DNA from 2 places in the Arthrobacter sp. NPDC058097 genome. Region 2 is predicted to be linked to the other one. Evidence: riboswitches for the same ligand, from Rfam matches in the RefSeq annotation. Region 2 holds a riboswitch; the other holds the start of a gene.
What was found. Region 2 has a riboswitch for S-adenosylmethionine ahead of ACFVTE_RS10740 (bifunctional o-acetylhomoserine/o-acetylserine sulfhydrylase). Riboswitches for the same ligand answer to the same signal wherever they lie in the genome.
Positions count from the first base shown of each region.

Region 1: it holds a riboswitch for S-adenosylmethionine, as region 2 does, so the genes downstream of both, ACFVTE_RS06595 (LLM class flavin-dependent oxidoreductase) here and ACFVTE_RS10740 (bifunctional o-acetylhomoserine/o-acetylserine sulfhydrylase) in region 2, are expected to answer to the same signal.

Region 1 covers NZ_JBHVSZ010000003.1:19,527-24,594, forward strand. Annotated here, with positions in the region: gene ACFVTE_RS06585 (ABC transporter substrate-binding protein) at 1-1,043, opposite strand, end outside; gene ACFVTE_RS06590 (NtaA/DmoA family FMN-dependent monooxygenase) at 1,040-2,458, opposite strand; gene ACFVTE_RS06595 (LLM class flavin-dependent oxidoreductase) at 2,472-3,578, opposite strand; SAM riboswitch class IV at 3,614-3,723, opposite strand; gene ACFVTE_RS06600 (LLM class flavin-dependent oxidoreductase) at 3,937-5,068, shown strand, end outside.
Region 2 covers NZ_JBHVSZ010000005.1:178,934-184,001, forward strand. Annotated here, with positions in the region: gene ACFVTE_RS10720 (DeoR/GlpR family DNA-binding transcription regulator) at 1-623, shown strand, start outside; gene ACFVTE_RS10725 (histidine phosphatase family protein) at 652-1,332, opposite strand; gene ACFVTE_RS10730 (CPBP family intramembrane glutamic endopeptidase) at 1,420-2,199, shown strand; gene ACFVTE_RS10735 (VOC family protein) at 2,288-2,926, opposite strand; SAM riboswitch class IV at 3,055-3,171, shown strand; gene ACFVTE_RS10740 (bifunctional o-acetylhomoserine/o-acetylserine sulfhydrylase) at 3,213-4,529, shown strand; SAM riboswitch class IV at 4,634-4,749, shown strand; gene ACFVTE_RS10745 (homoserine O-acetyltransferase) at 4,762-5,068, shown strand, end outside.

The DNA.
Region 1 (5,068 bases), on a different contig from region 2:
TCGGTCAGCAGCGTCTTGGTGATCTCCTCACGGTTGATGGCCTTCGAGATCGCCTGGCGCACGGCCGTCTCCTTGAGCTTCGGCGTGGATTCATTGGAATACAGGTTGTAGACCACGCCCGGGTTTGCCCTCGTCTCCTTCCAGAAGCCGTTGCCGTCAAAGAGCTTGATGTCCGCAGCCGAGATGGCCGCCGTCGCATCGATCTGCCCGGACTGCAGACTGCCCGTGCGGTTGCCGGCCTCCGGGATGATCTTGAAGGTGACGGTGTCCAGGTAGGCCTCACCCTTGTTGCTGTTCGTGGACGCCGGCCAGGAGTACCCGGCCCGGCGCTGCAGGACCGCTTCCTTGTCCACCGTGTAGCTCTTCACCGTGAACGGGCCCGAGCCTTCGAATTTTCCGGCGCAGCGGTCCGCCTCGCTGAGTTTCGCCGACGCCGGGGACAGCAGCCCCAGCGTGAAGGTGGAGGTGGCCTGCAGGAACTGGGCGTTGGGCTTGGCGAAGTCCACCACCACGGTCTTCGGGTCCTTGACCGTGATGCCGCTGACGTCGCTGAGGTATGTGGAGCCCAGGGTGGCCTTGGCGCCGAGGGCCCTGATCGCCTCGAAGTTGGTCTTGACCGACTGCGCGTCAATGGGCGTCCCGTCGGCGAAGGTGGCCCCGCTCCGGAGGGTGAAGGTGAAGCTCGTGGCGTCCTTGTTCGCCTCGAACTTCTCGGCCAGCCAGGGGACGATTTGGCCGGTTTCCGGGTCCTGGGAGGTCAGTGACGCCACTGTCTGGCGGGCGACGGCGATCGCATCGTTGTTGCCCACCTGCTGCGGATCGATGCAGCCGCGGTCCACGGAAACGGCGAAGTTGAGGTTGCCGCCCCGGATGGGGGTGCTGCTGGCACCCGGCTGGGATCCGGCGTCGGATGTGCCGCCGCACGCGGCGAGCAGCAGCGTAACGGTTCCCAGCAGCGCACCTGCGGCCGCTGTCCTGCCCACCCGCCGGCCCCTGGCCGTTCCAGCACGGTTGGAAGCAGTGTTGATGTTTCGGGCGGTCATGCTACTTCCTCGTTCTCGGTGGTGGTCACCGAAGCGAGCGAGCCGCTGCGGTGTGACAGCGGGGCGCGGAGCCCCAGGTTTTCGCGAAGCGTGGTGCCTTCGTATTCGGTCCGGTAGACGCCGCGGTCCTGGAGCCTGGGGACGAGCTCGTTGACGATGTCGTCGAGGCCGGAGGGGACGATCCACGGTGTGATGTTGAAACCGTCAACGGCACCGGCGTGGGCGTATTCGGCGAGCAGGTCGGCGACGTCGTCGAAGGAGCCCACGAGCCCCCGTCCGTTGAGCTGGGCGCGGCCGGAGACGAACTGCCTGATGGACTGCCCCTTCTCCCTGGCCTCAGCCCGCCACTCCGCGGCAAGCTGCCGGGCGTTCTTTCCGTGGAACGCGTTGCCGCGGGTGGGGTCGGTGACGTCCACGACGGGGTCAACGTCGGGAAGAGGGCCGTCGGGGTCGTATTCGCTGAGGGTGCGCCCCCAGAACTGCTCAAGGAACGCGATGGCGGTCTGCGGCCCCACCTGCCGTTCGCGGACCCACTGGTGCTTTTCCTCCGCTTCCTTGGCGGTGGGTGCCAGGATGAACTCCTGCCCCGGAAAGATCTTCACGTCATCCGCCGGCCGGCCCGCCTTCAGTGTGCGGGCCACAATGTCCTCGCGGAACTTCTTGGCCTCCTCCAGCCCGGCATGCCGGGAGAAGATGACGTCCGCGTTGCGGACCGCGAAGTCGCGCCCGTCCGGGGAGTCGCCCGCTTGGAACAGGACCGGATGGTGCTGGTTGGAGCGCGGGAGGCGGCCCGTGATTTCGACGTCGAAGCTCGTGTCTTTGCGGCGGACGGGGGTGATGCCGTCCTCGGCCAGCCACCGGCGGGAGCCCCGGGACCCGGCGATTGCGCCGTCAGCCCAGGAATCCCAGATCGCTTTGGCGGTCTGGACGAATGCTTCTGCCCGGATGTAGCGGTCCTCGTGAGCCAGGAAGCCGCCGCGCCGGAAGTTGGCGCCGGTCCAGGCGTTGTCCGTGGTCACGATGTTCCATGCGGCCCGGCCGCCGGAGAGGAGGTCCAGGCTGGACAGCCGGTGAGCCAGGTCCGCGGGATCGTTGTACGTGGTGTTCTGGGTGGCCACCAGTCCGATGTTGGTGGTCACGGCAGCCAGGGCGGCGAGCGCCGTCTGTGCGTCCGGCCGGCCGGCGACGTCGAGCTCGTGGATCCGGCCCAGGTGTTCGCGGAGCCGCAGCCCTTCGCCGAGGAAGAAGGCGGTGAACAGCCCCCGTTCTGCGGTCTGTGCCACCCGGCGGAAGGATTCGAAGTCAGTCTGGGATCCGCTCTCTGGATCACGCCAGACTGTGGTGTGGTTGACGCCCTGGAAGAAGACGCCGAACTGGATCTGGCCGTTGCCGGCCGTGCGCGGGGATGAGCTCACGGGTCTGGCCTCTCTAGAGGGCCGCGGCAGCGGCGTAGCGGTTGGCGGGGCGGGGCAGGCCGAACGATTCACGCAACGTGCCGCCCGGGGCGGGGCTGGACAGCAGACCGGTCCGGCGCAGTTCCGGCAGCACCAGGGCAGCCAGCTCCGGCAGGTCGGTGTCCAGCACACCGGGGCGAATCCGGACACCGTCGCCCTGCTGGAACAGCCCGGCCAGGAGCTCCACCAGTCCGGCAGCGTTTCCCACGTAGCGGGCACCGCCGTCCCACTTCCCGTGCGCGTCCAGCTCGGCCAGCCGGTCGGCTGCCCGCTGGCCGCGGGCGTCGAGGACCACGTCCAGTTCCAGGAGCGTGCGCGGGGCACCGGCATTCCGTGCAGCCTCCGCTGCTTGCGCAAGTTCCTCGGGCGTGGCCGCGCTGACCAGTGCGACGTCGGCCTCGACGGCGGGCAGGAGCGCCGCCGGGGCGAACACGGGCAGCTGCCCCTGGAAGGGGCGCGGAATGATGGACGGGCCCTTCACGGAAAAGCGGCTGCCCTCGAAGTCCGCGTAGTGCAGCTTGCCGGCGTCGAGGTAGCGGCCGGTGGCGGCGTCCCTGATCACCGCGTCGTCTTCCCACGAGTCCCACAGCCGCCGCGCGCTCTCGACAACGTCCGCCGCCTCCGTGCCGGCCTCTTCGGCAGCAAGCAGGTCACGGCCCACCGATCGTGCTTCCTGCAGCGTGTTCTCCGCGCTGACGAGCCACCCTGCCCGGCCGCGGGAGGAGTAGTCCAGGCTCGCCAGCTGGGTGGCCACGTGGAAGGGCTCCGTGTAGACCACGCCTGCCTCGGGCACCAGGCCGATCGACCGCGTCACCGGGGAGGCGAAGGCCGCCCGCTGCACCGCGTCGATCCGCCCCGCGATTCCGGTGGCCCCGGTGTCGGTGGTCCGTGAGTCGTGGAAGGTGGCGAGGTGGAAGCCGGCGATGTCCGCTGCCTGGACGGTTTCCCGGATGCGGGCGCCGGTCAGCAATGCGCCGGGCTCGTGCGCGGCAAACCGCCAGGCTGCCGGGTGGGCGCCGTCGCCGTCGAGCTCGATGCCGAGCACAGCGGGCCGGTTTTTGGGTGTGGGTAGTGAAGGCATGGTTCCCTCTTTTAGGGGCCGCGGACGGCCGTCTCGACATTCACTTGCCGCAAGTGCGGCCAGGTCTGTTTCCGGAGCACCCCGCCATCAAATGCCTGAGGGTTGCCGCAGCACGAGCCGGTCCTTGGCGTGCTGACTCTGGACCTAGATGTTGAATCTAGGAGGGCCGCCCGGACATTTCCAAACCGCCTGTCGCAGGGTGTTAATTCCGGAAATGGGGCGTCAAGCGGCGGCGCATTCCGTCATGCGCGGCCGTCGTATGTGACGGATTTTGGGCTCCGGTTGCCCCCGGTTTCCGGACGTTGAGGACGGTGACGGAGGAGTTTGGCGGGCGACGGCGTCTCCGTAGTGTGCTGCCATGCCCAAGCCTTCAGCCGTTCCCCTCTCGGTCCTCGATCTCAGCCCCGTCTCCGCCGGCCAGACGGCGACGGACGCACTGCGGAACAGCATTGCGCTGGCTGTCTCGGCGGAGGCGCTGGGGTACAGCCGCTACTGGCTGGCCGAACACCACCTGAGTCCCGGCGTGGCCGGCTCCGCCCCGCACGTCCTGTCCGCGCTCATCGCCGCGGCCACCAGCACCATCCGGGTGGGAACGGCGGCAACCATCCTGGGGAACTACCGGCCGGTTCAGATCGCGGAAAACATCGGGACGCTGTCCGCCCTCTATCCGGGACGCGTTGACCTCGGTTTCGGCCGGTCGGGCGTGCCCAAGGCCCCGGCGGAAGGAGAGGCCCCAGGGGCTGGTGTGCCGGCAGACGCTTCGCCGGGTGCCTCCGGCAGACTTTCCGGCAGCCCCGCCGGCAACCGTGTGGTGGACGGTCTGGTGGTCCCGGCCCCGCGGCCGCTCTTCGGCAGGAAGTTCCCCGAGCGCTTCCAGGTCCAGGCCGATCTGCTGGGGCGGGTACCCGGCGATGCGGACAACTTCGAAAGCGACGTCCAGGACGTCATCGCGTTCTTCGCCGGCGAATACCGCGCTGCCCACGGCACGGAGGTCACCGTACACCCCGCACAGGGCCACGCCCCCGGGTTCTGGATCCACGGGTCGAGCGCCGGCCCCAGTGCCCGGCTCGCCGGAAAGCTCGGCCTGCCGTTCGGAGCCAACTATCACGTGGCGCCCGCGGCGGTCCTGGAGTCGGTTGGCGAATACCGCTCGCACTTCAAGCCGTCCACCACCCTGGCTGAGCCGTACGTGGCTGTTTCTGCCGACGTCGTGGTGGCCGAGACCGAATCCCGGGCCGGAACCATCGCCGCCGGGTACGCGGACTGGGTCCACAGCATCAGGACCGGCCACGGCGCCATTCCCTACCCCGCGCCGGAGGACGCCGCCCGCTGGCCGGAACTGGAACCGGACGACGCGGACCTCATCCAGGACAGGCTGGACACCCGGTTCGTGGGCGACCCCCGTCAGGTGGCGGAGGGGCTCCGCACCCTGCAGCGCGTCACCGGAGCCAATGAGCTGCTGGTCACCACCATCACCCACCGCCAGGCCG
Region 2 (5,068 bases):
CTACCACCGGCGCCCTGGCCTACGACCTTCCCGGCAGGTACAACAGGGACGACCACGCCGTGGCCAAGCAGGAGATCGCCCTCGCCGCCTCGGCGCTCATCGCCCCGGGCATGGTGATCGGGCTGTGCGGCGGCACCACGAGCACCGCCCTGGCGCAGATCCTGGCTACCCGCGAGGACCTCAACTCGCCGTCGAACCAGCCCACCCTCACGGTGGTTACCAACGCCATCAACATCGCCTCGCAGCTTGCCGTCCGGCCCAACATCAAGGTGATGGTGACCGGCGGCATCCTCAATACCCGGTCCTATGAGCTTGTGGGCCCGTACACGGACATCATCATGCAGAAGGTGGTGCTGGACATCGCCTTCATCGGGGTCAACGGGGTCGATGCCGAAGTGGGGCCCACCAACACCGGCGAGGCGGAGGCGACAGTCAATGCCCTGCTGGCCAGCCGCGCCAGCGTCTCCTACGTGATCGCGGACTCCTCGAAGGTGGGCCGCAGGGCGTTCGCCACCATGGACGGCTACAACTTCACCCGGCTCATCACCGACTCGGGCATTTCCGCCGCGGACAAGGCCGCGTTCGAAGCGCGCGGCACCGAAGTGATCGTGGCCGGCCCGTAACGCAAGGCGAGAACGAGGACAGCGCCGCCTAGAAGATCACCGGCGGGGCGTCCAGGACGGTTTCGTCCATCCTGCGGTCCACCCACTGGGTGAAGGGCGTGTCGAGGTCGTATTTGCCCTGGCTGTTTTGAACCAGCATGCGGATCTCGGCGTTTTCCGGATTGTTCAGCGACTCGAAGTACTCCACCGACCAGTGGAACCACCGCATGCAGAACAGGCGCATGGTCAGGCCGTGCGTCACCAGCAGGGCGTTGGGGGAGTAGTCCGGCTTGGACCAGTGCCGGTACAGGGTTTCCATGAAGGAGGAGATCCGGTCGTAGACGTCGGAGCCCGACTCGCCCTCCCGGAAGCGGTAGAAAAAATGGCCGTAGGCGTTGCGGAGTTCCTTCTGGTCCTCGATGTCGCCGGAAAGCTGGAAGTTGGCCCAGTCCTGCTCGCGCAGCCGCGGCTCCTCGATCACCCGCTCCGTCAGCGAGCCAAGATTCAGCGCCTCGAGCGTCTGGTAGGCGCGCAGGTACGGAGACACGTAAACGCTCACCTGCTGGCCATCCAGCTCGCGGCGGATGCGCTCCCCGGCGGCCTTCGCCTGCTCCAGCCCCAGCTCCGTCAGCGGAATCCGGTAGTCGGGCACCCTGTTGTAGATGGAGGTGTCCGCGTTGGCTGCGGACTGGCCGTGCCGGATCATGATGATTTTCCCGGGAGCGCTCATAGTTCCCCAGCATAGGGTCAGCCCGCGGCCGGACAGGAACCGGCGGGCTGACAGGAAAGTACCAGCAGGTACAGGCAAGATAGGAATATGTTGGTTCCCTCCCGCCGTCGGCTGCGGTTCGAAGTATGGATTGTCCTTGGCTTGTCGCTGGGGCAGTCCGCCGTCTACTCCGTGGTGCAGCTGCTGGACAAGATGACCCAGGCGCCGCTGGCGCAGGGGACGTCCACGCTGAACAGGTCGCAAAGCACCCGCGAGTATTTCGACCTGACCTACCAGCTCCTGGACATCATCTTCGCCCTGGTGCCGGTCCTACTGGTGATCTACTTCCTGACCGACCAGCGCGAGTCGAAGTCCGGGGCCGGGCATGACTCCGGCTCCGCGTTCCGGAAACTGGGATTCAACTTCGCCCGGCCTGGCAAGGACCTGCTGCAGGGGCTCGGCTTGGCCGCCCTGATCGGCATTCCGTCGCTCGGCCTCTACGCCGCGGGGCGTGCCCTGGGCATTACGACGGCGATCATCCCCAGCGGACTCGACGCCTACTGGTGGACCGTGCCCGTGCTGGTCCTGTCCGCGGTGCGCCATGCGATCGTGGAGGAAGTCATCGTGGTGGGCTACCTGCTGGACCGGTTCGGCAAGTTCGGCTGGTCGATGCCTCTGGCGATCTTTGTGTCCTCGATGCTCCGGGGCAGCTACCACCTGTACCAGGGGTTCGGCCCGTTCATTGGAAACGCCATCATGGGCATCGTTTTTGCGTGGGTCTACACCAGAACCCGCCGGGTGATGCCGCTCGTGATCGCGCACGCGCTGCTGGACATCGTGGCGTTCGTGGGATTCAGCCTGTTCGGCAAGGCCGTCGGCCTGGGCTAACTGCAGTTCTTAAAAATGATTCGGCCGCCATCGGCGGGTGACGTCGTTGGCACCCGCTGATGGCGGCCGAAGAGAAGGGCGGAGAGCGTCAGATGGTGACGGCGCCCGCAGCGGTTTCGAACGTGACGGAGAGGATCCCCGGCGTACCGTGCGGGGCCACCCAGTTCACCGCGACATCCTCCAGCGGCCGTTCAACCGGCTCGCCGAGCCACTCGGTCACGCGCTCGGCAGAGCCCGCGATGGTGAGGCTGGACATCTTCACATTGCTGTCATAGGCGTTGGACGGGTGCAGGTCCGGATCGCCCTCCCACTTCAGCATGTACGGAACCTGGGGGTCCGCGATCAGGCCCAGGATGCCGATCTGCTTCCAGACCAGCTCCCGGCCGTCGGGGAACTTACGGTTGCCGTTCACGGCAGAGCGGCCAAGCCGCTCCTCGAAGGGGGCGAGGTCGTCAACTTCGACGCACCAGCCCATCCAGCCGCCGCCCGCCGCGGACCGGGCCCGGACGGCCTGGCCGAACGGTGCCTTGTCCGATGCCGGGTGGTCCAGGACCTCAACGACCTCAAGGTACTTGTGGCCGGCCAGCGGAATAATCATGTTCCGGGTCCCAAACCGGGGGTGCACTCCGCCCTTTACGGCTTCGACGCCGAGGGCAGAGGAGATACGTTCGGTGGTGGCCGCGAGGCCATCGTGTTCACAGGCGTAAGAGACGTGATCCATGCGCATGCCCTCATCTTGGCACTTTGTGACGGGGCTCTCAGCTTAGGGTTGCCTAACATTGCGAAAAGTCCATACTTTGACGAAATTCGTCACAAAGCTGTCGGCATAACAGGGCCATTCCTACACTGGTCGCAGGTCATGAGTGCCAGCGAAGAAGGCCCCGGCTCGCTGGCCGGCAACCCTCCACCGCGGCGGGGTGCCCCGGGTGAAGACCTGGTTGCGCGGCGCCCGCCGTGCGGCAAGCGCGGGCCTGTGCCGGACCAGCACATGCCCCTTGAGCAGAGGAGCCTGCATGTCCGACGCATGGTCATTCGAAACCCGCCAGATCCACGCCGGCCAGGTGCCGGACAATGCCACCGGCGCCCGGTCGCTGCCGATCTACCAGACGACGTCGTTCGTCTTCCCCAGCGCCGAAAGTGCGGCGGACCGCTTCGCGCTCGCCGAGATCGCGCCCATTTACACCCGGATCGGCAACCCGACCCAGGACGCCGTTGAGCAGCGGATCGCCAGCCTGGAGGGTGGGCTTGCCGCGCTGCTCCTGAGCTCCGGCCAGGCCGCAGAAACGTACGCCATCCTGAACATTGCCGAGGCCGGCGACCACGTGGTGGCCAGCCCCAGCCTCTACGGCGGCACCTACAACCTGCTGGCGCACACCCTGAAGAAGTTCGGCATATCAGTCACCTTCGTGGCCGACCCTGACAACCTGGAGCAGTGGCGCGACGCTGTGCAGCCGAACACCAAGCTCTTCTTTGCCGAGGTGGTTTCCAACCCGCGGCAGGACGTCCTGGACATCGAAGGTGTCGCCGGGACTGCGCACGAGGCCGGCGTGCCGCTCATCGTGGACAACACGCTGTCCACGCCGTACCTCATCAGGCCGCTCGAGTGGGGCGCGGACATCGTGGTGCACTCGGCCACCAAATACCTGGGCGGCCACGGCGCCGCCATTGCCGGTGTCATCGTGGATTCAGGCAACTTCGACTTCGGTGCGGACCCGGAGCGCTTCCCGGGCTTCAATACGCCGGACCCCACCTACAACGGCCTGGTCTACGCCCGCGACCTCGGCGCAGGCGGGGCTCTGGGAGCCAACCTGTCCTACATTCTCAAGGCCCGGGTCCAGCTCCTCCGCGACCTGGGGTCCGCGGTGTCCCCGTTCAATGCCTTCCTCATCGCGCAGGGCCTGGAAACACTGAGCCTGCGGGTGGAGCGCCACGTGGCCAACGCGGTGGCCGTCGCCGGTTGGCTGGAAGCCCGGGACGATGTGGAGTCAGTGGCGTACGCCGGACTGCCGTCCAGCCCGTGGTACGAGCGGGGCCTGAAGTACGGGCCCAAGGGCACCGGCGCGGTGGTGTCCTTCACCGTCGCCGGCGGCGCCGAGGCAGGCAAGCGCTTCGTGGATGCCCTGGAACTGCACTCGCACGTGGCGAACATCGGTGACGTCCGCTCCCTCGTTATCCATCCGGCGTCGACCACGCACAGCCAGCTGACCCCGGAACAGCAGAGCGTGGCCGGGGTGGCCCCCGGCCTGGTCCGGCTGTCGGTGGGCCTTGAGCACATCGACGACATCCTGGCTGACCTCGACGCCGGATTCCGGGCGGCGAAAGGCGCCTGATCCGGCCGTTGCTGGTGGTCCTCCCGGCGCGCGGATCGGCCGGGAGTCACACAGCCGTCACATTCTTCGCGCAGATGTCCGCCTGTTTCGTAAACTGGGCAACAGGTCATGAGTGCCAGCGACAGCCCCGGCTTGCTGGCCGGCAACCCTCCTTTCGCGGTGGGGTGCCCCGGGTGAAGACCTGGCCTGCCGGACAGCTGCCGGCGGGCAAGCGCGTAGAAGAGGTTTACCCATGACGATTTCTGTCAGCAGCACCGACGTCCCCGCCGCCGAAGTTCCGGAGGGGACGGCAGTTCCCGATGGCCGCACTCTTCCTGACGGCCGTGCATTTCCCGACGGCACCGTCCAGTACCTCAACATCGGCAGCCTCGAGCTCGAGGCCGGAGGCTTCCTGCCGGACGTGACCCTGGCCTACGAAACCTGGGGAACGCTCAATGAGGACGGCTCCAACGCGATCCTCGTTCAGCATGCCCTCACCGGCAGCACCCACGTGACGCGGGGTGCCGGTGACGAGGAAGGCTGGTGGGAACAGCTCGCCG